4 regions of the Mesorhizobium sp. P160219 genome follow, and region 2 is predicted to be linked to each of the others. Evidence: predicted binding sites of a transcription regulator. Region 2 holds the regulator's gene; each other region holds the start of a gene.
The links. Region 2 encodes PhoB, which activates phosphate uptake and scavenging genes when phosphate is short. Its sites were predicted from a motif close to TGTCATNNANCTGTCAT; they were not measured.
Positions count from the first base shown of each region.

Region 1: AC3EMP_RS20385 (PhoX family protein) is a predicted target of PhoB. The motif match lies at 2,927-2,943, and genes of this name have one in related genera.
Region 3: AC3EMP_RS05260 (DUF1045 domain-containing protein) is a predicted target of PhoB. The motif match lies at 3,212-3,228, and genes of this name have one in related genera.
Region 4: olsB (l-ornithine N(alpha)-acyltransferase) is a predicted target of PhoB. The motif match lies at 3,135-3,151, and genes of this name have one in related genera.

Region 1 covers NZ_JBYNWG010000001.1:4,221,903-4,227,912, forward strand. The annotation lists gene AC3EMP_RS20380 (GMC family oxidoreductase) at 1-895, shown strand, start outside; gene AC3EMP_RS20385 (PhoX family protein) at 958-2,871, opposite strand; gene AC3EMP_RS20390 (hypothetical protein) at 2,989-3,384, opposite strand; gene urtA (urea ABC transporter substrate-binding protein) at 3,697-5,007, shown strand; gene urtB (urea ABC transporter permease subunit UrtB) at 5,120-6,010, shown strand, end outside.
Region 2 covers NZ_JBYNWG010000001.1:193,209-199,218, reverse strand. The annotation lists gene pstA (phosphate ABC transporter permease PstA) at 1-1,299, shown strand, start outside; gene pstB (phosphate ABC transporter ATP-binding protein PstB) at 1,317-2,141, shown strand; gene phoU (phosphate signaling complex protein PhoU) at 2,182-2,886, shown strand; gene phoB (phosphate regulon transcriptional regulator PhoB) at 2,903-3,592, shown strand; gene AC3EMP_RS00965 (ROK family protein) at 3,623-4,858, opposite strand; gene xylF (D-xylose ABC transporter substrate-binding protein) at 5,124-6,010, shown strand, end outside.
Region 3 covers NZ_JBYNWG010000001.1:1,036,460-1,042,469, reverse strand. The annotation lists gene AC3EMP_RS05275 (ABC transporter permease) at 1-644, shown strand, start outside; gene phnN (phosphonate metabolism protein/1,5-bisphosphokinase (PRPP-forming) PhnN) at 647-1,276, opposite strand; gene AC3EMP_RS05265 (alpha-D-ribose 1-methylphosphonate 5-triphosphate diphosphatase) at 1,273-2,427, opposite strand; gene AC3EMP_RS05260 (DUF1045 domain-containing protein) at 2,463-3,170, opposite strand; gene iolB (5-deoxy-glucuronate isomerase) at 3,325-4,137, opposite strand; gene AC3EMP_RS05250 (hypothetical protein) at 4,296-4,544, opposite strand; gene iolE (myo-inosose-2 dehydratase) at 4,554-5,471, opposite strand; gene iolD (3D-(3,5/4)-trihydroxycyclohexane-1,2-dione acylhydrolase (decyclizing)) at 5,621-6,010, opposite strand, start outside.
Region 4 covers NZ_JBYNWG010000001.1:6,534,928-6,540,937, forward strand. The annotation lists gene acuI (acrylyl-CoA reductase (NADPH)) at 1-508, shown strand, start outside; gene AC3EMP_RS31680 (response regulator) at 650-2,938, shown strand; gene olsB (l-ornithine N(alpha)-acyltransferase) at 3,215-4,090, shown strand; gene AC3EMP_RS31690 (trimeric intracellular cation channel family protein) at 4,191-4,823, opposite strand; gene grpE (nucleotide exchange factor GrpE) at 4,977-5,606, opposite strand; gene AC3EMP_RS31700 (hypothetical protein) at 5,866-6,010, shown strand, end outside.

The sequences.
Region 1 (6,010 bases), 4.0 Mb from region 2:
CGAAGTCCGGCCGAATGCCATGGCGATCAAGATCAACCACGACGCCTCAGGCAAGGTGACCGGCGTCGTCTATGCCGACAAGGACGGCAAGCTGCAGGAACAGAAGGCCCGCATTGTCGCCGTCGCCGGCAACTCGATCGAAAGCCCGCGCCTGCTGCTAAACTCCGAGTCAGCGAAGTTTCCGCAAGGGCTTGCCAATTCGTCGGGGCAGGTCGGCAAGAACTACATGCGCCACACCACCGGTTCGGTCTACGCCATCTTCGACCAACCGGTGCATATGTATCGCGGCACCACCATGGCCGGCATTATCCGCGACGAGGCGCGGCACGATCCCTCACGCGGCTTTGTCGGCGGCTATGAATTCGAGACGCTGTCGCTCGGCTTGCCCTTCATGGCCGCCTTCCTCAATCCCGGCGGCTGGGGCCGTTCCTTCACCACCGCGCTCGACCACTATGATCACATGGCTGGCCTGTGGATCGTCGGCGAGGACATGCCGCGCGCGGAAAACCGCGTCACGCTGCACAAGGACGAGAAGGACGCGCACGGCATGCCGATCGCCGACGTGCATTTCGATGATCATCCCAACGACACGGCGATGCGCAACCATGCCTACAAGCAGGCCACAGCGCTTTATGATGCGGTCGGCGCGACGCGCTCCTTCCCGACGCCGCCCTATCCCTCAACCCACAATCTCGGCACCAACCGGATGAGTGAAAAGGCGGAAGACGGCGTCGTCAACAAGCACGGCCAGGCGCACGACATCAAAAACCTGTTCGTGTCGGACGGCAGCCAGTTCACCACCGGTGCGGCTGAAAATCCGACGCTGACGATCGTGTCGCTGGCTATCCGCCAGGCCGAATACATCGCTTCGCAAATGTCGGCCAAGACGATCTGAGCCGTCCTCCCGGATCGCTACGCGGAACGCGCATGGCGCGTTCCGCCCTTTTCCCTAGGACACTATGCGCCGACCGGCTGTCCGTCCTTGCGGCGGATGGCGACGACGGACGGCCGCGGCAATTGGCCATCCCTGAAGTCGGGCCACAGCGTCTGCGCCTTGTCGAGCGTCTCTGCATCTTCCGCAGGGTGCTGCACCGACAGGAACAAAGTCGAGCCGTCCGGCGTGAAGCACGGGCCGGTCGCTTCGGCGCCGTGCGGGCAGGTGAACAGCAGCTTCGGCAGGCCGCGCGCCGCACCTTCGGTGTCGACGCCATAGACGCCGTCCGGCAGGTCGAAATCATTGGCGCCGTCCGTCGCCACCCACAGCCGCCCGGCCGGATCGAAGGTGATGTTGTCGGGGCAGACGAACCAGCCATTGTCCGACGTATCCGGATGGAAGGTGGCGCCGACCTTGGCATCCCTGGGATTGCCGCAGAGCACGAACAGGTCCCAGGCATAGTTTTCGGCCGTGTGGTCGGCGTCCGCGCCGCGGCCGCCGGGCGGGATCAGTTCGACAATATGGCCCCAGAGATTTTCCGGCCGCGTGTTGGCCGGATTGACCTTTGACTGGTCGCGCTTCTTGTTCTTGGTCATCACCGCATAGACGCGGCCGGTCACCGGATTGGTCTCGATGTCCTCGGGCCGGTCCATCGGCGTGGCGCCGAGCGCATCTGCCGCAAACCGCGTCTTCAACAGCACCTCGGCCTGGTCGGCAAAACCGTTCTCGACGGTAAGCTTGCCCTGGCCGTGCACCAACGGCAGCCACGTCATCGAGCCATCGGCATCGAAGCGGGCGACCGACAGCACGCCATCGTCGAGCAGATCGGCGCCGGAGGCCGGGTTGGCCTTGTCATAGGCCTTGGCCGAGACGAAGCGGTACATATATTCGAAATAGTCGTCGTCACCCATATAGACGACAACGCGGCCGTCCTTGTTGAGGACCACGGTCGAGGCCTCATGCGACATGCGGCCAAGTGCCGTGCGCTTCACCGGCCTGGACTGAGGATCGTAAGGGTCGATCTCGACCACCCAGTCGAAGCGGTTGGCCTCGTTCGGTTCCTTGTCGAGGTTGAAGCGGTCATGGAAGCGGCCGCGGCCATAGATGTCGGAGCCGTCGAAGCGGTAACGGTCGAGCAGGTCGGCAGTCGGCGCCTTTTTCGGGTCGCCGCCGAAAATGTCGGACACGCCTTCCTCGCAGGTCAGCACCGTACCCCAGGGGGTGAAACCGCCGCTGCAATTATAGCTGGTGCCGAGCACTTTCGTGCCAGTCGGGTCGGCCGAAGTTTTCATCAGCGCATGGCCGGCAACCGGTCCGGAAACGGTCATTTCGGTGTTGGCGGTGATGCGGCGGTTGAGCGGGCTGTCCGCCACGCTTGCCCACTTGCCGTCCTTCAATTGCACCTCGACGATCGAATGGCCCATCGCGGCCATGCCGAGATCGACCTGTTCCCTGGTCATCGTCTTGCCGGCATCGCCCTCGGTCATCCCCGGAAACATCACATTGGGCGAGATGTATTCGTTGTTGACGCAGAGCAGGCCATGATCGGAATTCACCGTGCCCTTGGGCAGCGGCATGAAGGCGATGTAGTCGCAATTGTAGCCGAAGCGCTTTTCCTGTTCCTCCGCCGCGACCTTGTTGCCGTCGAATTCGGCGAGGCCGGCTGCAAGCGGGTCGCCCCAGCGCGCGACGATGGTCGTCTCATAGCCTTCGGCGGCGGCATGGGTCTTGCCGTAGACCCGTTTCAGCTCGGGAAAGCCGAGCGTCGACTGCGCTGTGGCGGCATGCGTTTCGCCGGCAAACAAGGAGCCGACAAAGCTGCCGCCGGCAATCAGCGCGCCGGAGGCGAGGCTGCCTTTCAAAAGAGACCGGCGCGAGACGCGCTCGGCAATGATTTCGCGGATGACGGGGGAGGATGAAGACGGTGCATTGGCCATGGTGTCTGCCTCTCAGGGTGGATGTTACGGCGCACCGTTGCCCTAGTCTGCCTAGGCAACATTCACATGACATAAGAGGAAGGTTTTGCCGCAACTGGGCGCGGCACTACGCATCGCTCAGCCCTTGGTGCAGGTCGAGGCGGTGAAGGCGCCGTCGGGCTGCTTCAGAATGATGTCGAATGACGGGGCGGTCTCGCCGTCCAGTGTTGCCTGTGTCATGGAGACGGAGTTGCCACCGGTGGTATAGCCGCCCAGCGGCCCGAGCCAGGTGATCTCGCCATTGGCATTCATCTGATAGTTGTAGCCTTGCGTCGCGGTGCCGAATGTCACCGGACCACTATAGACATTGCCCTTGATAGTGATGTCGCCGAGGTTGAGGAAGGCGCCGAGCAAATAGACCTCGCAATGATAGGTGCCGTCCGGAAGCTTGCCCTCGCTGAAATCGGCGCGCACGGCGCCGCTCGTTGCCATCAGCAGCAGGATGCCGGAAATGCATGAGGTGCGAGATGTCATGACGTCACTCTTTTGAAGGGCGAGCTTGCCCTATTTTTGCGCGGTACCGCAACATTGTTAGCCCGGAACACACGGCCGGAGATCAAAAACTAGGCATTTGTCTCAATTGGGCAAAAATTAGGCAAAAGCCATGTGCGCTGCGCAAATTTGCCTCAATCAATTTTCGCCGGCTACCACTGTTTTCTCGAGGCTAATATACCAACCGGCTGATAACGCTCGGCTATTCCATCTTCGTGAGCGGCGCCTTTGCGTTTGGCACGGCAGTTGCATTGCATTATCGCGGTGCAATCAAACAGCTTGGGAGTCTTCGGTATGAGGGGTAATTTCTCCACAATAACAAAAATGTTTTCGGCCGGCGTGGTCGCCGCCGGCCTGTCGATGTCGTCTCCGGCCCAGGCCGCCGAAGACACGATCAAGGTCGGCATTCTGCATTCGCTGTCGGGGACCATGGCGATTTCGGAGACGACGCTGAAAGACGCCATGCTGATGCTCATCGAAGAGCAGAATGCCAAGGGCGGTCTGCTCGGCAAGAAGCTCGAGGCGGTCGTTGTCGATCCGGCCTCCAACTGGCCGCTCTTTGCCGAAAAGGCGCGCGAGCTGATCTCGAAGGACAAGGTCGCCGCCGTGTTCGGCTGCTGGACCTCGGTGTCGCGCAAATCGGTGTTGCCGGTGTTCTCGGAACTCGACAACATCCTGTTCTACCCCGTCCAGTATGAGGGCGAGGAAAGCGAGCGCAACGTGTTCTACACCGGCGCCGCCCCGAACCAGCAGGCGATTCCTGCCGTCGATTATCTCATGAGCGAGGACGGTGGCTCGGTGAAGCGCTGGGTGCTGGAAGGCACCGACTACGTCTATCCCCGAACCACCAACAAAATCCTCGAGGCCTATCTGAAGGCCAAGGGCGTCGCCGCCGAAGACATCATGGTCAACTACACGCCGTTCGGCTTCTCCGACTGGCAGACCGAAGTCTCCGCAATCAAGAAATTCGGCTCGGCCGGCAAGAAGACCGCCGTCGTCTCGACCGTCAATGGCGACGCCAACGTTCCGTTCTACAAGGAACTCGGCAACCAGGGCATCAAGGCCGAGGACATCCCGGTCATGGCCTTTTCGGTCGGTGAGGAAGAACTGGCCGGTCTCGATACCGCGCCGCTGGTCGGCCATCTCGCTGCCTGGAACTATTTCGAGAGCGTCGACACACCCGAAAACAAGAAGTTCATCGCCGACTGGCACAAGTTCATCAAGAATGACAAGCGCACCACCAACGACCCGATGGAAGCTCACTATATCGGCTTCAACATGTGGGTGAAGGCGGTCGAAAAGGCCGGCACCACCGATCCCGACAAGGTCATCGACGCCATGGTCGGCGTGTCCGTGCCGAACCTCACCGGCGGCTATTCGACCATGATGCCGAACCATCACATCACCAAGCCGGTGCTGATCGGCGAGATCCAGGCCGACGGCCAGTTCGAGACCGTGTCGCAGACGCCCGGCCTCGTGATGGGCGACGAATGGTCCGACTATCTGCCCGATTCCAAGGACCTGATTTCGGATTGGCGCGCGCCTCTGTCCTGCGGCAACTTCAACGTTGCCACCGGCAAATGCGGCGGCAAGGGCACGAACTGATCCCTCCCGGGACCGACCGATCGTGGACGCGTCCACGATCGGTACCGCCAAGCGTCCGGGCGCTTCAGCCCGCCCGGACGCGGAATTTCCCCACAGAAGAGTATCTGAACGGATGATCCTGTTGCGCACTCTCGGCCTCATGCTGGTGTTCCTGGTGGCAAGCCTATTGCCGTCGAACGCAGCCGAAGCCGATCTGCGCGCCATCGTCGCCAAATTCGCCACGGGCACGGGCTTTGCCGCCACTGAGGCCGTCGTGCGCGAACTTGCCGCCACCGGCGATCCGCTGGTCGAGCGCCCGCTTGCAGCGCTCGCCGAAGGCAACCTTTACATCCGTAAAGCCGATTCAGCCGTCTTCGTCGGCAGTGAGGCCGCCGACAGCGTCACGCTGCTCGACCCGCTGAGTGGCGAGAAAGCCGGCGACGCCCCCAAGGCCGACATCACGAAGATCAAGGTCAACAACACGCTGCGTCGTGTCATCCGAGATGCACTGGGAACGCTGACGTTGCGCGCGAAAGATCCTTCTGTCCGCATCGCCGCCGCCGACACCATGTTCAAGACCCCCGATGCCGCCAATATCGAGCCGCTCGATGCAGCCATCGCCGCCGAGACCGACGCCAAGGTCAAGGCATTGTTCGAACAGGCGCGCGCGGCATCGGTGCTGGTCTCCGACAAGCCGGAGGCCGACAAGCTTGCCGCCATTGCCCTGATCGGCGCGCGCGGCGACCGCGACGCGGTCTCGCTGCTCACCGCGGTCGAGGCCAATGCGCAAGGCGCGGTCAAGGATGCCGCGACGGCGGCAATCGCCAGCATCAATTCGAGCCTGGCGCTGTGGGATGCCGGCCAGAACATATGGTACGGCATCTCGCTTGGCTCGGTGCTGCTGCTGGCCGCCATCGGCCTCGCCATCACCTTCGGCGTCATGGGCGTCATCAACATGGCGCATGGCGAGATGGTGATGCTCGGCGCCTACACCACCTTCGTCGTCCAGCAGGTGATCCGAACC
Region 2 (6,010 bases):
GACACGATGGCGGGTGCCGTCGCGCGTCCGCGCCGCGACATCGGGCTGAAGGCGCGCTATGCCGCCGAACGCCGGTTCCGCATCTATGGCGTGATTGCGATCTCGGTGGGCCTGGCGTTCCTGGCCATCATGCTGATCACCATCGTCTCGAAAGGCTACACCGCCTTCTGGCAGACGACCGTGACGCTGCCGGTGACCTTCGACGAGAAGGTGATCGATCCCTCCGGCAAGCGCGCCACCGACCCTACCGTGCTGATCAAGGCGAACTATCCCAAGCTCGCCGAAAACGCGCTGGTGGCCAAGCTCGGCATCGATCCGGCCAACAAGCCGATGATGCTGAAGCTCAAGGGCTTCCTGTCGGAAGGCGCCCGCGTCCAGCTGCGCGACATCGTCTCCGCCGATCCGTCGGTGATCGGCAGGACGCGTGACGTCGACATCCTGGCTGCCGCGAACCTCGACTCGGCCTTCAAGGGTCAGATCGACCTCGGCGTCGATGAAGCGCGCCGCAAGGTGTCCAACCAGCAGATCGACTGGATGAACAAGCTTAAAGCCGACGGCGTGATGGCCGAGCATTTCAACACCGGCCTGTTCACCTATGGCGCCTCCAGCCGGCCCGAAACGTCGGGCATGGGCGTGGCGATCATCGGCTCGTTCTACATGATGGTGATCGTGCTGTTGCTGGCGCTGCCGATCGGCGTCGCCGCCTCGATCTATCTCGAGGAATTCGCCAAGAAGAACCGCTTCACCGACCTGATCGAGGTCAACATCAACAATCTCGCGGCGGTGCCGTCGATCGTCTTCGGCCTGCTCGGCCTTGCCGTGTTCATCAACTTCCTCGGCATGCCGCGCTCGGCTTCCTTCGTCGGCGGCCTGGTGCTGACGCTGATGACGCTGCCGACCATCATCATCGCCACGCGCGCCGCCCTTGCCGCGGTGCCGCCGTCGATCCGCTCGGCGGCGCTCGGCCTCGGCGCCTCCAAGATGCAGATGGTGTTCCACCACATCCTGCCGCTTGCCGCTCCGGGCATCCTTACCGGCACCATCATCGGCCTGGCGCGTGCGCTCGGCGAGACAGCACCGCTGCTCTTGATCGGCATGGTCGCTTTCGTCGCCGATTATCCGACGACGCCTTTCGATCCGGCGACCGCGCTGCCGGTGCAGATCTATATGTGGGCAAACGAGGCTGAGCGCGCTTTTGTCGAGCGCATGTCCGGCGCCATCATCATCCTGCTCGTCTTCCTCATGGCCATGAACATCACCGCGATCGTGCTTCGGCGCCGGTTCGAGCGGCGCTGGTAGAAAAAAGGCAATTTGGTATGAACATCATGACCGAACAGTCCCTTGAAAATGCAGTGGGCGACAAAATGAACGCCAAGTCGAACGAAGTCATCAAGATGCGCGGCGACAAGGTCGGCGTCTTCTACGGCGAGAAGCAGGCGTTGTTCGACGTCAATCTCGACGTCCGCCAGAACCAGGTGACGGCGCTGATCGGCCCGTCCGGCTGCGGCAAGTCGACCTTCCTGCGCTGCCTCAACCGCATGAACGACACCATCGATTCGGCGCGGGTGACCGGCAAGATCACGCTCGATGAAGACGACATCTACGACAAGAACATCGATGTCGTCGAACTGCGCGCACGCGTCGGCATGGTGTTCCAGAAACCCAATCCGTTCCCGAAGTCGATCTACGAGAACGTCGCCTACGGCCCGCGCATCCATGGGCTGGCCAAGCGCAAGTCCGACATGGACCAGATCGTCGAGCAGAGCCTGAAGAAGGCGGCGATCTGGAACGAGGTCAAGGACCGCCTGCAGGAGCCCGGCACCGGCCTGTCCGGCGGCCAGCAGCAGCGCCTGTGCATCGCGCGCGCCATCGCCGTGTCGCCGGAAGTGATCCTGATGGATGAGCCCTGCTCGGCGCTTGATCCGATCGCCACCGCCCGTGTCGAGGAGCTGATCGACGAACTGCGCCAGAACTACACGATCGTCATCGTCACCCATTCGATGCAGCAGGCGGCGCGCGTGTCGCAGCGCACGGCGATGTTCCATCTCGGCTATCTCGTCGAGGAGGGCGCAACCGACAAGATGTTCACCAACCCCGACGACAAGCGCACCCAAGATTACATTACCGGCCGCTTCGGCTGAACCTTCCGGCGGGTGAATTTCAGGCACGAGGACCAAGATCATGGGTGAACATACCGTCGCCTCCTTCGATGAAGAGCTCGGGCAGATCAGCAAGCTGATCCGCGACATGGGCGATCTGGCAGGCTCGATGGTCAGCGGCTCGACCAGGGCGCTGCTCAATTCGGACAATGCGCTGGCACAGCGTGTCGTTTCCGACGACGCCATCATGGATGCGCGCCAGCGCGAACTGGACGACCGCGCCATCACGCTGATCGCCAAGCGCCAGCCGATGGCCAACGATCTGCGCGCCGTGGTCGGCTCGATCCGCATGGCCGGCGACCTCGAGCGCATCGGCGATCTCGCCAAGAACATCGCCAAACGCGTCGGCACCGTGGGCTTGAGCGTCACGCCGCGCGACCTCTCGCACTCCATCGATGCCATGGCGCAACTGGTGCTGATCCAGGTGCAAGGCGTCGTCGAGGAATATGCCGCCACCGATGCGGCAGCTCTTGCAAAACTCAGGAATGACGACGAGCGCATCGACGTCAAATACACGTCCGTGTTTCGTGAGCTCTTGACCTACATGATGGAAGACCCTCGCAACATCACCGCCTGCACGCATCTCTTGTTCTGCGCCAAGAATCTTGAGCGCATCGGCGATCATGTCACCAACATCGCCGAAAATGCGTATTATGTGCTTACCGGCCAGCAATTGCCCGCCAATCGTCCGAAGCAGGACGAGACGGCGATGGCCACGCCGGCCTGATGAGGGTGAACTGCCTATGATCGCGCCACGCATCATGGTCGTGGAGGACGAGGAGCCACTAGGCGTGCTCCTCCGCTACAACCTCGAATCCGAAGGCTATCAGGTCGAGGTGGTGACACGCGGCGACGAGGCCGAGATCCGCCTGCAGGAAAACGTGCCCGATCTCCTGGTGCTCGACTGGATGGTGCCGGCTGTTTCCGGCATCGAGCTCTGCCGGCGGCTTAGAGTGCGGCCCGAAACCGAGCGGCTGCCGATCATCATGCTGACCGCGCGCGGTGAGGAAAGCGACCGCGTGCGCGGCCTGTCCACCGGTGCCGACGACTATCTGGTCAAGCCATTCTCGACGCCGGAGTTCATGGCGCGCGTGAAAGCGCTGCTGCGCCGCGCCAAGCCGGAAGTGCTGTCGAGCGTGCTCAAGGTCGGCGACATCGTGCTCGATCGAGAATCGCACCGGGTCTACCGCAAGAAGAGCGAGATCAGGCTCGGACCGACCGAGTTCCGGCTGCTCGAATTCATGATGCGCCATCCCGGCCGCGTGTTCTCGCGCAGCCAACTGCTCGACAATGTCTGGGGCGAGACGATCTATATAGACGAGCGAACCGTCGACGTGCATGTCGGGCGGCTGCGCAAGGCCGTCAACAACGGCCGCATGCCGGATGTCATCCGTACCATTCGCGGCGCCGGCTACGCTATTAGGGAAGACTAGGATGCTGCGCGTCGCGCCGTTGCCGGCCATTCAGGCGACATGCTTGCCGGATTTCGCCTGAATGCCCGGCGCGAAAATCTCCTGGTCGACGAAGCCGAGCGCGCGCATGGCGCAGCCTTCGCGGATCAGCGGCAGCTCGTTGGGCTCGGTGTCGAAGGAGATCGATTTCGAGTGCTGGCCGCCGGCGGTCTGGGCGATCGCTTCGCGCAATGCCGGTTCGATCAGGTCGAAGGCGGCGGCGCTGACGCCGACCATGGCGACGGGTGCCGGATCGATCAGAGCAAACAGGCTGCCGAGGCCGAAGCCGAGCGCCTCACCGGCCCTGCGATAGGCTTCGCGCTCCGGGCCATCGGTTTCGCGGGCGCGCGCGGCGAGTGCGCGCATATCAGCGTCGCCGATATCGACCGGCTCGGCATCCTCGCCCATCATTTTGGCGCTGCGCCAGATGGCGTAGTTTCCGGCATAGGCCTCGACGCAGCCGCGCCGCCCGCAGCGGCAGAGCGCGCCGCCCGGACGGTGGATCATGTGGCCGAACTCGCCGCCCGAGGAATGGGTGCCGGTGAACAGTTCGCCTTTCAGCACCAGTCCCATGCCGATGCCGTGCGACAAGAGGATGGCGATAAAGTTGTCGCGGTAGCGCTCGGGCTGGCGCCATTGCAGCGCCACCGCCATCATATTGCAGTCGTTCTCCATGGTGGCCGGAATGCCGAATTCCACTTCCAACATGTCGGCGAAGGCAATGTCGGTCAGTGGCGTGATTGGCGACCACAGCATGGCGCGCGCCTGCGAATCGGTGATGCCCTGGATGCCCATGGCAATGCGGGCGATGCTCTGGACATCGAGGTCGGGATCCTCAAGCCGCCGCCGGACGATTGCTACGCATTCGCCAATCAGCTCGTCGCGCGGCTTGGTCAGCGTGTCCAGCCGGCGCTGTTCCTCGGCGACGACGTGGCCGGCATAGTCGATGACGGTGACGGACAGGAAATTGAGCGACAGCACGACGGTCATCACCGCCGCCGCTTCCGGGTTGAGGCCAAGGCCGACCTGCGGCCGGCCGCGTTTCAGTGCGCCTGTCTCGCCAGGTTTGCCTTCAATCAGGACGCCTTCTTGAATCAGATCAGACGAGATTGCCGATATGGTCGAGTGGCTGAGGCCGGTGGTCGCCGCAATCTCGGTCCGCGACGGCTGGCCGGCCCGGCGCACGGCCGAAATCACCATGGCACGGTTGCGACGGCGCAGATCGTCGTGGCGGATTCCAACCGACATTTGTTTCCTCCCGGCCTCCTCGCGCCTCATGATAGTGAAGGCGTTCGACGGCACCAGCCAAATATTGGCAGACGCCGGCAGCCCTGTCATTGTTTATTGCGGACCTCGAAAAAATTCGGCAAGGCCATCAGAATCCATCAGAATCGATGTTGACAGCGCCTTATCATTGAACCAGTATTTTTTCGAGGCTCGAAAAAATAGGGCCTCTGTGTGCCGGCCCTCGGGCCAGTTTTGTCGCGCCGCACGCGGCGCAGGGAGGATTATGATGAACAGATTTGCAGCCGCCATGCTGGCGGGTGTCGCCATGTCGCTGGCGCTGATGTCGGTCGCGCAGGCGAAGGACAAGGTCATCGGCGTGTCGTGGTCGAACTTCCAGGAAGAGCGCTGGAAGACCGACGAGGCGGCGATGAAAACGGCGATCGAGGCTGCCGGCGACAAGTACATTTCGGCCGACGCGCAGTCCAATCCCGGCAAGCAGCTGACCGACGTCGAAAGCCTGATCTCGCAGGGCGCCAACTCGCTGATCATCCTGGCGCAGGACGCCTCGGCCATCGGCCCGGCGGTGCAGAAGGCGCTGGACGAAGGCATTCCGGTCGTCGGCTATGACCGCCTGATCGAGAACAAGGACGTCTTCTACCTGACCTTCGATAACAAGGAAGTCGGCCGCATGCAGGCCCGCGAAGTGTTCAAGGCGAAGCCCGAAGGCAACTATGTCTTCATCAAGGGCTCGGGCTCGGATCCGAATGCCGATTTCCTGTTCTCGGGCTCGATGGAAGTGCTCAAGGAAGCCATCGACTCGGGCAAGATCAAGAATGTCGGCGAGGCCTATACCGATGGCTGGCTGCCGGCCAATGCCCAGAAGAACATGGAACAGTTCCTGACCGCCAATGACAACAAGGTCGATGCCGTGGTTGCGGCCAATGACGGCACCGCCGGCGGCGTTGTCGCCGCGCTGACGGCGCAGGGCCTTGCCGGAACGGTTCCGGTCTCCGGCCAGGACGGCGACCATGCCGCTCTGAACCGCATCGCGCTCGGCACGCAGACGGTGTCGGTGTGGAAGGACGCGCGCGAACTCGGCAAGAACGCCGCCGAGATCGCCTCGCAGCTTGCCGATGGCAAGAAGACGGGCGACATTGCCGGCGCCAAGGACTT
Region 3 (6,010 bases), 840 kb from region 2:
TGGTGACGCTGTGCGGCCTTTTGATCTATCGCGGGGTCGCCCGTTTCTATACCGCCGACGGCACCGCCGGCTTCGCCTTCGGCCAGAATTTTCCCGAGCTCGAATTCCTCACTGCGGGCCGCAGCTATGGCGTGCCCAACAGTTTCATCGCACTGATCGTCATTTCGATCGTCATGTGGGTGGTGCTGCACCGCTCGGTGTTCGGACGCTACCTCTATGCCATCGGCAAGAACGAAGAGGCGGCTAAATATTCGGGCATCCGCACCGGCCGCGTCGTGATGGCCGCCTATGTCATCTGCGGCGTTCTGACGGCGCTGTCGGCGATCTATTTCGCGATGTACACGCGCTCGATCTCGCCGGCCAGCCACGGCCAGTTCTACGAACTCTACGCCATTGCCGCCGCCGTGCTCGGCGGCTTCTCGCTGCGCGGCGGCGAAGGCTCGCTGGTTGGCGTCATCCTGGGCACCGTGCTGCTGCAAGAGTTGCAGAACCTGGTCAATCTGCTCGGCATCCCGTCCTCGCTCAACTTCGCGGTGATGGGCGGCGTGATCCTGATCGGCGTGCTGGTCGACCAGCAATGGGGCGTGTTCCGCGCAAGGCGGCTGATGCTCGATGCCAGCCGGAAGACTGTCGCGGCGGAGTAGCGCTACATCACGCCGGATATATCCGAGAAGGCCATCGCCTTGCGCAGCACCTCGGCGAAGCGTTCTCCGGCGGCTTCGCGCCGGCCGCCATTGTCGATCGAGGTGACGCCGGAGCCGGACAAAGCGATATTGGCGCTGCGGGCGAGCCGAGCCAGCACTTCGCCGCGCGATTCGCGGCCGCGCTGGGCGAGACGCTCGGCGAGGATTTCCGGCGAGGCGGTGATCTCGACGACAGCCAGATTGGCATAGCGCTCCCGCAGCACCGGGATGACTGCGCGCGAGACATTGGCGACCGCGACATGGCCATTGGCGATGGACCAGTCGACATCGGCCGGAATGCCGTAGCGCAGCCCGTGCGCCTCCCAGGAAATGGCGAAGGCGCCGTCGGCCTCGGCTTCGACAAAGGCCGCGTCGGCCAGCGTGTCGTGATCCTCGCTTGCGGCGTCGCTCGGCCTGGTGATGACCCGGCGGACGAACTCCAGCCTCGTCTCGTCGGCAAACAAGGTGCGGGCATAACCGATTACCGTATCCTTGCCGGCGCCACTCGGGCCGACGACGGCGACGAAGACGCCGTTGCGGACCGGAAAGGCCTCGCTGCTGAGTTCGCGCTCGATCGACGCCGAGACCATCAGGCGACCCGCCGCCCTTGGCGCCAGACGGTGCGCACGACCGGCACATGATCGTCGAGGCGCACCCGCACGAGGTCGGCGCGGCGGCCCTGTTCGATGACGCCGCGGTCGTTTAGGCCGATCGCCTCGGCCGGATTCTTCGACACCATCGCAACCGCCTGCGGCAGGGAAATGCCCTCGACGACGTCGCCGAGGAAGAAGGCCGACTGGATCAGGCTGAAGGGAATGTAGTCGGACGACAATATGTCGAGCAGGCCGTCGCCGGCCAGCGTGCGGGCCGAGACGTTGCCCGAATGCGAGGAGCCGCGCATGACGTTGGGCGCGCCCATCAGCACGCCGAGCCCGGCATCCTTCGAGGCCTTGGCGGCTTCCAGCGTGGTCGGGAATTCCGCGACGCGCACGCCTTGTTCGATCGCCTCGTCGACATGGCCTGATGTGGCGTCGTCATGGCTCGCCAGCACGATGCCCCGCTCGTTGCAGGCGGCTGATATCGCCACCCGGTTCGGTCCCGAATTCTTCGCCGATTCCGACATCCGCTTTTCGCAGAACAATTGGAAGTCGCGATCGGTCAATTTCAGCTTGCGCTGATAGTAATGGGCGTAGGTCTCGAGATTGACGAACTGACGCTGTCCCGGCGCATGGTCCATCAGCGAGGCCAGCTTGACCCGCTCGTCGCCATCGAAATTGGCGAAAGCCCGCAAGCAATCCGGCGCCGAGACCTCGCAGCGCAGGTGCAGGAAATGGTCGGCCCGCAACCGGTCTTTCGCGACGCTGTCCTCGATCGCGCCGGCGAGCTTGCGGATGTCGTCGGAGGTAATATCCGCGTCCTCGTCCATGCCGACACGCAACGCGTCGAGGACGGTGGTGATGCCGGCGGTGGCCACCTGCGCGTCATGGGCAAGGACGGCGGCGATCGGGTTCCAGCGCACTTTCGGGCGCGGCGCATAGTGGCCTTCGAGATGGTCAGTGTGCAGCTCGACCAGGCCGGGAATGATGTAGTCGCCGCCCATGTCCTCGCCGCCCATGCTCCCGCCGATTTGGCCGGTGCCGGCGTCGATGCCGGAGATAAAACCGTCGCGCAGCACGAGCGACCCTTCGACGATCTCGTCGGCAAGCACGATGCGGGCGTTGTGGAGAACGGTTTCGGCGGTCATTTCAGGCAGTCCTTGCTTACTCGGACGAATTGTGGTCAGGCAGTTTTTCGGGCAGCCCGGCGGCCGAGCGCATGATGCGAAAGCACCATGAACGGAGCGCCCGGTTCGGTCTCGACGAACAGCGTCAGCGCATCCACCAGCACCGGTTGCCGCAGCACCTGCGCAAAGAGGCTGTCGATCGCTGCGCGCAGACGTTGGCTTTCCTGCGGCCCGGCCCGGCCGGACAGCGTCATGTGGAAACGAAAGGTCTCAAACACATAGGGATAGCCCCACTGGCAGAGATTGCGGAACTCGGCTGGCTTCAGCGAATCCGGGCTGCGCCGCTCGATCTCGGCCTCGGTGAGCGGCGCGCGAAAACGGTCGAAGCTAAGCACGACATCGTCGGCGAAACGGTTGAGCGGCGGCAGCGGGCCTTCCGGCACCAAAGCGAAGAAACCATCGATCTGGCTGACGACCAGGCGCGGGATGGTGACCGTCGGCGTTGCTTCGGCAAAGGCGTCCAGCGCCGCGCGCAGCGAGCTTTCGGTTTCGTTGGCGGCCAACCGGAAGGGCGCTTTCAGCGTCGCATGGAAACCGTAGCGCCGCGCCGATGCGGTGTGAAAGGCGACTTCGGCCGCCGACAGCTCGCCCACCGCCTCGACCGGCCTGGTGGCGGCGCCAAAGGGGTCGCGGCCCAGCCAGTTGGCGGCGAGCCGCGCCAGCGGTTCGTCCTGCCTCGGGGTGAAATAGATGGCGTAGCGCATCGAAAAAAATCCTCGTCAGCCCGCTGCCATAGGTGATTTCCATGACGGATTGACGAAGCTTATGCGGGTTTTCGAAGGCAAATCGACCCCGTGGATCGTTAGCCGACGATTTTTCGCTGCTGGACCAACAGCTTCTGGCGCAAGCGAAGGCCGATCAGGCCTTCATGAGCCATTCGTGCTCGGGCGCGTTGTGGAACTTCCACGTCCGCTTCGGCCCGGCCATGACGTTAAGGTAATAGAGGTCGTAGCCGTGGCAGGCGGCGCAGGGGTGATAGCCCTTGGGCACCAGCACAACATCGCCGTCCTCGATCGCCATGGCTTCGTCCAGCTCGCGGGCGCCGGTCTTGTCGGCGTCGGTGTAGACGCGCTGGAAGGCAAAACCCTGCGGCGGGTTGAGGCGGTGGTAGTAGGTTTCCTCAAGATAGGATTCGGCCGGCAGGTTGTCCTGATCGTGCTTGTGCGGCGGGTAGCTCGATGTGTGGCCACCGGGCGTGATGACCTCGACCACCAGCAGCGAGTCGGCGGGCTTGCCCTCGGGCAATATGTTGGTGACGTAGCGCGTGTTGGTGCCTTTGCCCCGAGTCTCCTGGCCGAGGTCGTCGGGTGCGATGACGCGAACGGGCAAGCCGCCGCCCAGGCCCGGCGCCGAGCAGACCGCGAGTTCGAGATCGGTGTCGGCGGTGACCGACCAGTCCGAACCCTCCGGAATATAGACCGACCACGGCTTGCCCTCGAAGGGCGACATGCGCTCGCCGAGCAGGCCGAGTTCCTGGCCGCCGGCCCTTGCCGTGCCCTTGCCGGTGACGAACACCAGGCAGACTTCGCGATCCTGCGTCTTGCCGGATGCGGTCTCGCCCGGCTTCAGGCGGTGCAGGTCGAAGCCGACATAGGTCCATCCGGCGCTGTTGGGCGTGACATAGGCGACGCGGCCATGGCCCTTGTCGGCTTTGACGAGCAGTTTCGACATGTTTTGTCTCTCCTATCGCAAGTCTTCGAGGTCGGCCTCTCAACTTCGTCATCCTAGGGCGAAGCAGGAGCGAAGCTCCGTTCCGGCCAATCACCGACGTAGGCGATACGCCAGGTGTCCAGTGTCCGACCCGCAAGCCCTTCCGAGCCACGGCCGCTTCATTCCTTCGGTTCGGCGTCCGCCTTCGCTTCGCCGGTCTTCGGTCGATCAGGCGCAGCCTTGCTCTCCTCCACCGGCTTGTAAAGATAGAAGAACTGCCAGACGGCGTAGGCGGCAAAGCCGAGCGCAATGATGCCCCAGAACGGGGTGCCGGAGGCGAATTCTATTCCGGCCCAGATCACGCAGACGGCGACGACGGCAACGCGCCGCCACAGCGGCCGGAAGAACGGGTGCTCGTAATCCTTCATCGGACCGGCTTACGCATTGGGAAAGCCTTGCGTCTCGACCGTGTAGCCGGCCGCCGTCATCACCCGCATCAGTTCCTTGTAACCCACTTGGGCCATCTTCAGCGGCGGGTTCTTTTTCGGGTCCTGCTCGGCCTCGACGACGAACCAGCCTTCATAGCCATGGTCGGCGAAGCGCTGCACGATGGCGCCGAAATCGAGCGAACCGTCGCCAGGCACCGTGAAGGCACCGAGCGCCACGGCGTCGAGAAAGGACTGCTTTGTGCGGTCGAGCCCGTCGATCACGCCCATGCGCACATCCTTCACATGGACATGGCTGATGCGCTTGTGGTGGTTGTCGATGGCGCGCAGCACGTCGCCACCGGCAAAGGCGAGATGCCCTGCATCGAGCAGCAACGGAATGCCTTCGCCGGAATGGCGCATGAAGGCATCGAGCTCCGGCTCGGTCTCGACCACCGCCGCCATGTGATGGTGATAGGACAGCGGCATGCCTTGCTCTGCGCACCATTCGCCGAACTCGGTGAGGCGCCTGGCATAGGCCCTCATCTCGTCATTCGACAATTTCGGCTTGGTGGCGAGAGGCCTGGAGCGATCGCCCTGGATCGAGCGGCCGACCTCGCCATAGACGATGCAAGGCGCATTAACCGCCTTGAACAGGTCGATCATCGGCTGGATGCGATCCTTGTTCTTGCCCATGTCCTCATCGACCAGCGTGCCGGAGAACCAGCCGCCGCACAGCGTCACGTCGGCCTTTTTCAGGATAGGCAGCATGATTTCGGGGTCATTGGGAAAGCGGCGGCCCATTTCCATGCCGGTGAAGCCGGCCGAGCGCGACTGGCGCAGGCACTCTTCCAGCGAGACGTCGTCGCTGAGTTCGGCAAGATCGTCGTTCCACCACGCAATGGGGGACATGCCCAGTTTGGCTTTCAAGTTTTAGCTCCGGTCTCTTGTTCACCCTCCCCCTTGTGGGGAGGGTCGCTGCGAAGCAGCGGGGTGGGGGGTGCGGCGCCAGACCCCCACCCGGACCTGCGGTCCGACCTCCTCACAAGGGGGAGGTAGGGGGCAGCGCTGACTTAGCATCAATCGCCGATTGTCTGCATCTGCCGCTTTTCGTCATAGGCTTTGCGCGCTGCGTTGACCTGCGGCCGTGCGGAGACTTCCGGCACCGCGACATCCCACCAATGGCCGCCGGCATCGGTGGAAATCAGCGGGTCGGTGTCGATGACCAACACGGTGGTGCGGTCGTTGGTTTTCGACTTTTGCAGCGCAGTCTCCAGGCCGGTGATCGACGGCACCTTCTCGGCAATAGCGCCCATGCTCGCCGCATGCGCGGCGAAGTCGATGTCGGGCAGGATCTCGTGGCGCGCGTCCTTCAGGAGGTTGTTGAAGTTGGCGCCGCCGGTGGCCATCTGCAGCCGGTTGATGCAGCCATAACCCCTGTTGTCGAGCACCACGATGGTCAGCTTCAG
Region 4 (6,010 bases), 6.3 Mb from region 2:
CGGCGGCGTTGGGTCGGTCGCGGTCTCGATCCTGTCCAGCCTTGGCTATCACGTCATCGCCTCGACCGGCCGCAACGCCGAGAGCCCCTATCTGATCGACCTCGGTGCCGCCGAAGTGATTTCGCGTGAGGAACTCTCCCAGCCGGCCAAGCCGCTGGCCAAGGAGCGCTGGGCCGGCGGCATCGATGCCGTCGGCAGCCACACGCTGGCCAATGTGCTGTCGATGACTGCCTATGGCGGCGCGGTCGCCGCCTGCGGCCTGGCGGGTGGCATGGATCTGCCGTCGAGCGTCGCCCCGTTCATCCTGCGCGGCGTCTCGCTGCTCGGCATCGATTCAGTGATGGCGCCAAAGGCTGTGCGGCTGGAAGCCTGGCGCCGCATCGGCAGCGATCTTGATCTCAAGAAGCTCGCCGGCCTCTCGACGACCATCGGCTTCGACGGCATCATCACCGCCGCCCATGACATCGTCGAGGGCAAGATCAGGGGCCGCGTGGTTGTCGATATGTGAGGCTCCCGAAGCATGATCCCGAAGGGAATCAGGTTTCGGAAAAGATCAGGCGATGCGGAAAACCGCCAAAAATGCATGACCGCTAAAATTCGAACGATCCGCCGCGCTTTTCCATAATCTCTATCTGGCAAGGAGTTCCGCATGATCGCGGAGTCCGCCAGGAAAGAGAAGAGCCGTGCCGAAAGCGTCGACGGGCCGAGTCCGGCGACGGCGAAGCGGCAGCGTGTTGCGCCGCCGCCGCTGGCGCCGGATTTGCCGCGCGCCACGTCCGAGGGCCTGCCGTTCCTGACGGTGGTCGCCAGTGTCGTGCTGGCGGGCCTCTCCCACCTCACCGGTGCGCCGATCTTCATCACCCTCGGCCTGCTGGCAACAGGCCTTGCCGGCGTCGCCATGCACCTGCGCAGCCGGCGCACCGTCCGCCGCGCGGCGGCCTTGCTCGACGAAACCGCGGCCCGTAGCCGCGCCGAAATCGAGACGCTGGCCGACCGCATGTGGGAGATGCAGGAGAGCGAGGAGCGTTTTCGCGGGCTGATCGATGCGCTCGGCGATCTCGTCGTCCACCGCGACCGCGACGGCCACATCGTCTACGCCAACAAGGTTTTCGCCAGCCTCGTCGGAACCGACCAACGCGACCTTGCCGGCAGGACTCTGGCCGACCTCGGCATCGATGTCGGTATCGTTCCCGACGCCGCCTTTTCGGATCACGAATGCCTGAGTTCCACCGACGTCTCCATCCGCACGCCGAACGGTCCGCGCTGGTTCTCGTGGATCGAACTGTCGGTACGCGACAAGGATAGCGGCGCCGTCTCGCACCGGGCGATTGCCCGCGACATCACCGCGCGCAAACGCGCCGAATCCTCGCTGATCACCGCGCGCGAGCGCGCCGAATATGCCAGCCAGGCCAAGTCGCGCTTCCTCGCCACCGTCAGCCATGAGATCCGCACGCCGATGAACGGCATCATGGGCATGGCCAAGCTACTGGCCGACACCAATCTGTCGCCCGAGCAGCGCACCTATGTCGGCGCCGTCTCGACCTCGGCCAGCGCGCTTTTGGCGCTCATCGAGGATTTGCTCGACTATTCCAAGATAGAGGCCGGCCGTTTCGACCCGGAGCCGCAGCCGACATCGCTGCGCGAAATCGCCGACAACATCATCGAACTGATGGCGGCGAAAGCCTTCGCCAAGAACATCGGCCTCGGCTGTCATGTCGAGCCCGACGTGCCACAGATGATCATGGCCGATCCGGGAAGAGTCAGGCAGGTGCTGCTCAACCTGATCGGCAATGCGATCAAGTTCACCGACACCGGCGGCGTGCTGGTTTCGGTTGCACGGGCCCGCACCGAGACCAGCGACCGCATCTGCTTCACCGTCGCCGACACCGGCCCTGGCCTGCGCGAAGAGGATATGGAGCGCATCTTCGAGGAGTTCGAACAGTCCGACGGCACCTCGACCCGCACCCATGGGGGCGCCGGCCTCGGTCTGGCCATATCGAGGCGCCTGGTCGCCGCCATGGGCGGTGCCATTTCGGTGTCGAGCCGGCTTGGCGAGGGATCGGAATTCGTCTTCGAGATCCCGGCCGCAGGAGCAACCGAAGCACCGCAGAACCGGCAGAACATCCTGGCCGGCCGGCGCGCCGTGATCGTGTCGAAGAACGCCGTCGAGGCGGACGCCATCGCCCGCACCATCCGCGCCCATGGCGGCGCCGTCGACGTCGCCGCAACCGCTTCCCAGGCGACGCCCTTCGCCGAACATTGCGATGTGCTGTTGATCGACGCGGCCCTGGAGGACGGCGACGGCAGACTGCTCAAGCGCCTGCGCCAGAGTGGCTTTGCCGATTGCGAGGCGATCACGCTGATCGCGCCGACCGACCGCGGCATGCTTGGCGAATTCCGCACCAGCGGCTACGCCACCTTCTTGGCGAGGCCGGTGCGCGGCGAAACCCTGCTGCGCGTGCTGCTGACCAGTCATGCCCCTGCCTTGCCGCCGCCCAAGCCGGAAAAGACCGGCGCGTCCTCGCTTCGTGCCCATGGCGGGCGCCAGCAAGGTTTGTCGGTGCTGATCGCCGAAGACAACGACATCAACGCCATGCTTGCCCGCGCCACGCTTTTGAAGGCGGGACATCGCGTGAAAGTGGTCGGCAATGGCAAGGCCGCGGTCGAGGCGGTGACCGAAGCCGGGCTGAAAAATCGCTTCGATGTGGTGCTGATGGATTTGCACATGCCGGTCATGGACGGGCTGGACGCGATCGCCGCCATCCGCCGCCACGAGGAGGAAATGGCTGTGCCGCCGGTTCCGATCATGGTGCTTTCGGCCGACAGCCAGGAAAAGACTCGCCACACCGTGCTCGCCCATGGCGCCAGCGGCTTTGTCACCAAGCCGCTCGATCCCGACGCGCTGGTCCATGCCGTCGAGGGCCAGGTGGCCGCCTGAATTCATGTCGCTCGAAAATGGCCCCGGTTTTGAGAAGACGACATGCACAAAACAAAGACTTGAAGCGCGTCGCGTGAATCGTCCCAGCGCGACGCGCTTCAAGGTGACGCTGGCGCAATCCTCGCGTCACGTAGGTAGCCGAATGAGGGTTTTCGCCAGCCGACGAAGTATTGCCCGTCGCGCCGTATCACGGTACTGTCACAATCCTGTTGCACCTACACCGTATCCCCGTGCCAAGAGGGATGGCTCGAAGGAGAATCACTCGTGCATACAGTTATGCCGGAATGTGACACTCGGCCCAGCGCAGGCGGCGCTTTGCTCGCCGCGCGGAACGCCGATGCCGTCGCAACAGGCGCACCGCTGGGCCGTATCGGCAATCTCGAAGTGCGGCTTGCCCGCAATGAGGCCGAGATCGCCGCCGCGCAGGAAGTGCGCTACCGGGTGTTTTATGACGAGCTTGGCGCCAGGAAGGACCTGTTCCAGGCGCAGGACCGGCGCGACGCCGACCGCTTCGACCCGCTGTGCGACCATCTCCTGGTGCTTGACACCTCGATCTCCGGCCCCGAGCATCGCCGCATCGTCGGCACTTACCGCCTGCTGCGGCAAGAGATTGCGGCGACCGCCGGCGGCTTCTATTCCGAAGGCGAGTTCGAACTGACCAAGCTGATCGCCCGCCATCCCGGCCAGCGCTTCCTTGAGCTCGGCCGCTCCTGCGTGCTGCCGGAATACCGCTCGAAGCGCACCATCGAGGCGCTGTGGCAAGGCATCTGGGCCTACATCAACCACTATGAGATCGGCGTGATGACCGGTTGTGCCTCGTTCCCTGGCACGGTGCCGGCTGCGCATGCCGAGGCGCTCACCTACCTTGCCCATCACTGCCGGACCAACTCCGCCTGGGATGTGCGGGCGGTCTCCGGGCGCTATTGCTCGATGGACCTGATGCCGATCGAGGCGGTCAACGCCAAGGCGGCGATTGCGGCCATGCCGCCGTTGGTCAAGGGCTATCTGCGCGTCGGCGCCCGCATCGGCGACGGCTGCGTCATCGACCGTGAGTTCTCCACCGTCGATGTGTTCGTGGTGATGCCGGTCAAGGAAATCGGCGCTCGCTACGTCAACTATTATGGCGGGGAAGCGCAGCGCTTTGCGGCGTGAGGCAGTAGGCAGTAGCCAGTAGGCAGTAGTGAAGGCTGCCGCGAATTGCTGACTATTCCCTATTCCCTATTCCCTATTCCCTATTCCCTAATCCCTCTCCCTATGGAATATCCTCCGGTCGCCGTCCCGGGCGGCTCTTGTAGGACGGAAAGGTCCAGCCGAATTTCAGCGCGCCGCCGCGCACCAGGAAAGCCGCGACGAAGCCGGTGATATCCGAGGCGAGCGGCGGCAGGCCGGCAAGATCGCCAAGTGTGTAGAGGCCGGCGCCCGCGAGTGCGGCGGTGACGTAGATTTCGGGCCTGAGCAGCACCGATGGCTCGCCGGCCAGCAGATCGCGCAGGATGCCGCCGAACGTAGCGGTCAGCACGCCCATAACAACGGAGACGACCGGCGAGCCGGTGATGGCCAGCCCCTTGGCCGCGCCCATTACCGAAAAGGCCGCCAATCCGATGGCGTCGAGCCAAAGCAGCCATTTCCAGCGGGATTCGACGCGGTGAGCGATGAAGAAGACCAGCACCGCAACCGCCGCGCAAACCAGCACATAGCCGGAGTTGGCGACCCAAAAGACGGGCAGGTTGAGGATGACGTCGCGAAGCGTGCCGCCGCCAATGCCGGTGACGCTGGCCAGAAACAGGAAGCCGATAATGTCGAGCTGCTTGCGCGAAGCCGCCAACGCCCCGGTCGCGGCAAAGACGGCGACGCCGGCATAGTCGAGGAGGTCGATGGGCGTCAGGGACATGAGGCAGTAGGGATTGGGCAGTAGGGATTAGGAATTAGGGAAAGTATGAATAACACGAAGCCGCGCGATTGATACGCCTGCCTATTCCCTATTCCCTATTCCCTATTCCCTATTCCCTATTCCATATTCCTATTCCCTTTTCCCTATTCACGCATCCTTCTCGGCCTGCTCGTTCACCGGCCCCGGCTCGACCGGCGCTTCGGTGGCCGCGATCTTGGGGCCGCCCTTGGCGACCCCGACCATGGCCGGCCGCAGCACGCGCTCGCCGATCGAATAGCCCGGCTGCACGACCTGGACGACGGTGTTGGCCGGCACATCGGGATTGGGCACTTCGAACATCGCCTGGTGGAAATTCGGGTCAAACTTCTCACCTTCTGGCTCAAGCTTCTTCACCCCATGCCGTTCCAGCGTCGACAGCATGGCGCGCTCGGTGATCTCGACGCCGTCGATCAGCGCCTTGAAGCCGGCATCTCCGGCCGCTTTCGCCTCGGCGGGGATAGCATCGAGCGCGCGGCGCAGATTGTCCGACACCGACAGCATGTCGCGGGCGAAATTGGCCACCGCATAGGCGCGCGCATCATGCACGTCGCGGGCGGTGCGGCGGCGCAGATTCTCCATCTCGGCCGCGACGCGCAGCGCGCGGTCCTTCAGCTCCTCGTTTTCCTTCAGCAGCCGCACCAGCGCTTCATAGTCGCCGTCGATGCCGCCTTGCGTGCGCTCGGCCTCGGCCGTTTCGATATCCTCGGGCGCGCGTTCGTCTTTTGTCTGGTCGCTCATCGCCATTTCCCGTCATTCGAATGGTTTGGATTCGCGCCCGATATCGAGGTTTGGCGGCCAAAAATCAAGGGGCAAGCCCAGGAGGACGCCCAACAGCAGGCAATGTTGCGGGCTGCCCGTCGGACTTGGTGCGGGACGCAAAGACGTTCAAAATTAATTCAAACTTTACCGTAACGGCAGCCTTTGCTTGCCAATACCCCGCTATGGGGAACCATTCAAAGCTTGGAGGAGTTTTGAAACCGACACAGGATTTGAGACAATGGACCGCAATACTGGCAACAGAAGCGAAGAGCTCGCCGCCGACATCAGGCGCCAGTTCGGCACCGAGGCGACGACGCGCTTCTTGCGCACCTTGCCGGCCTTCCGCACCGAGGCCGACATTCCCGCCCGTTTCCGGGACCTGC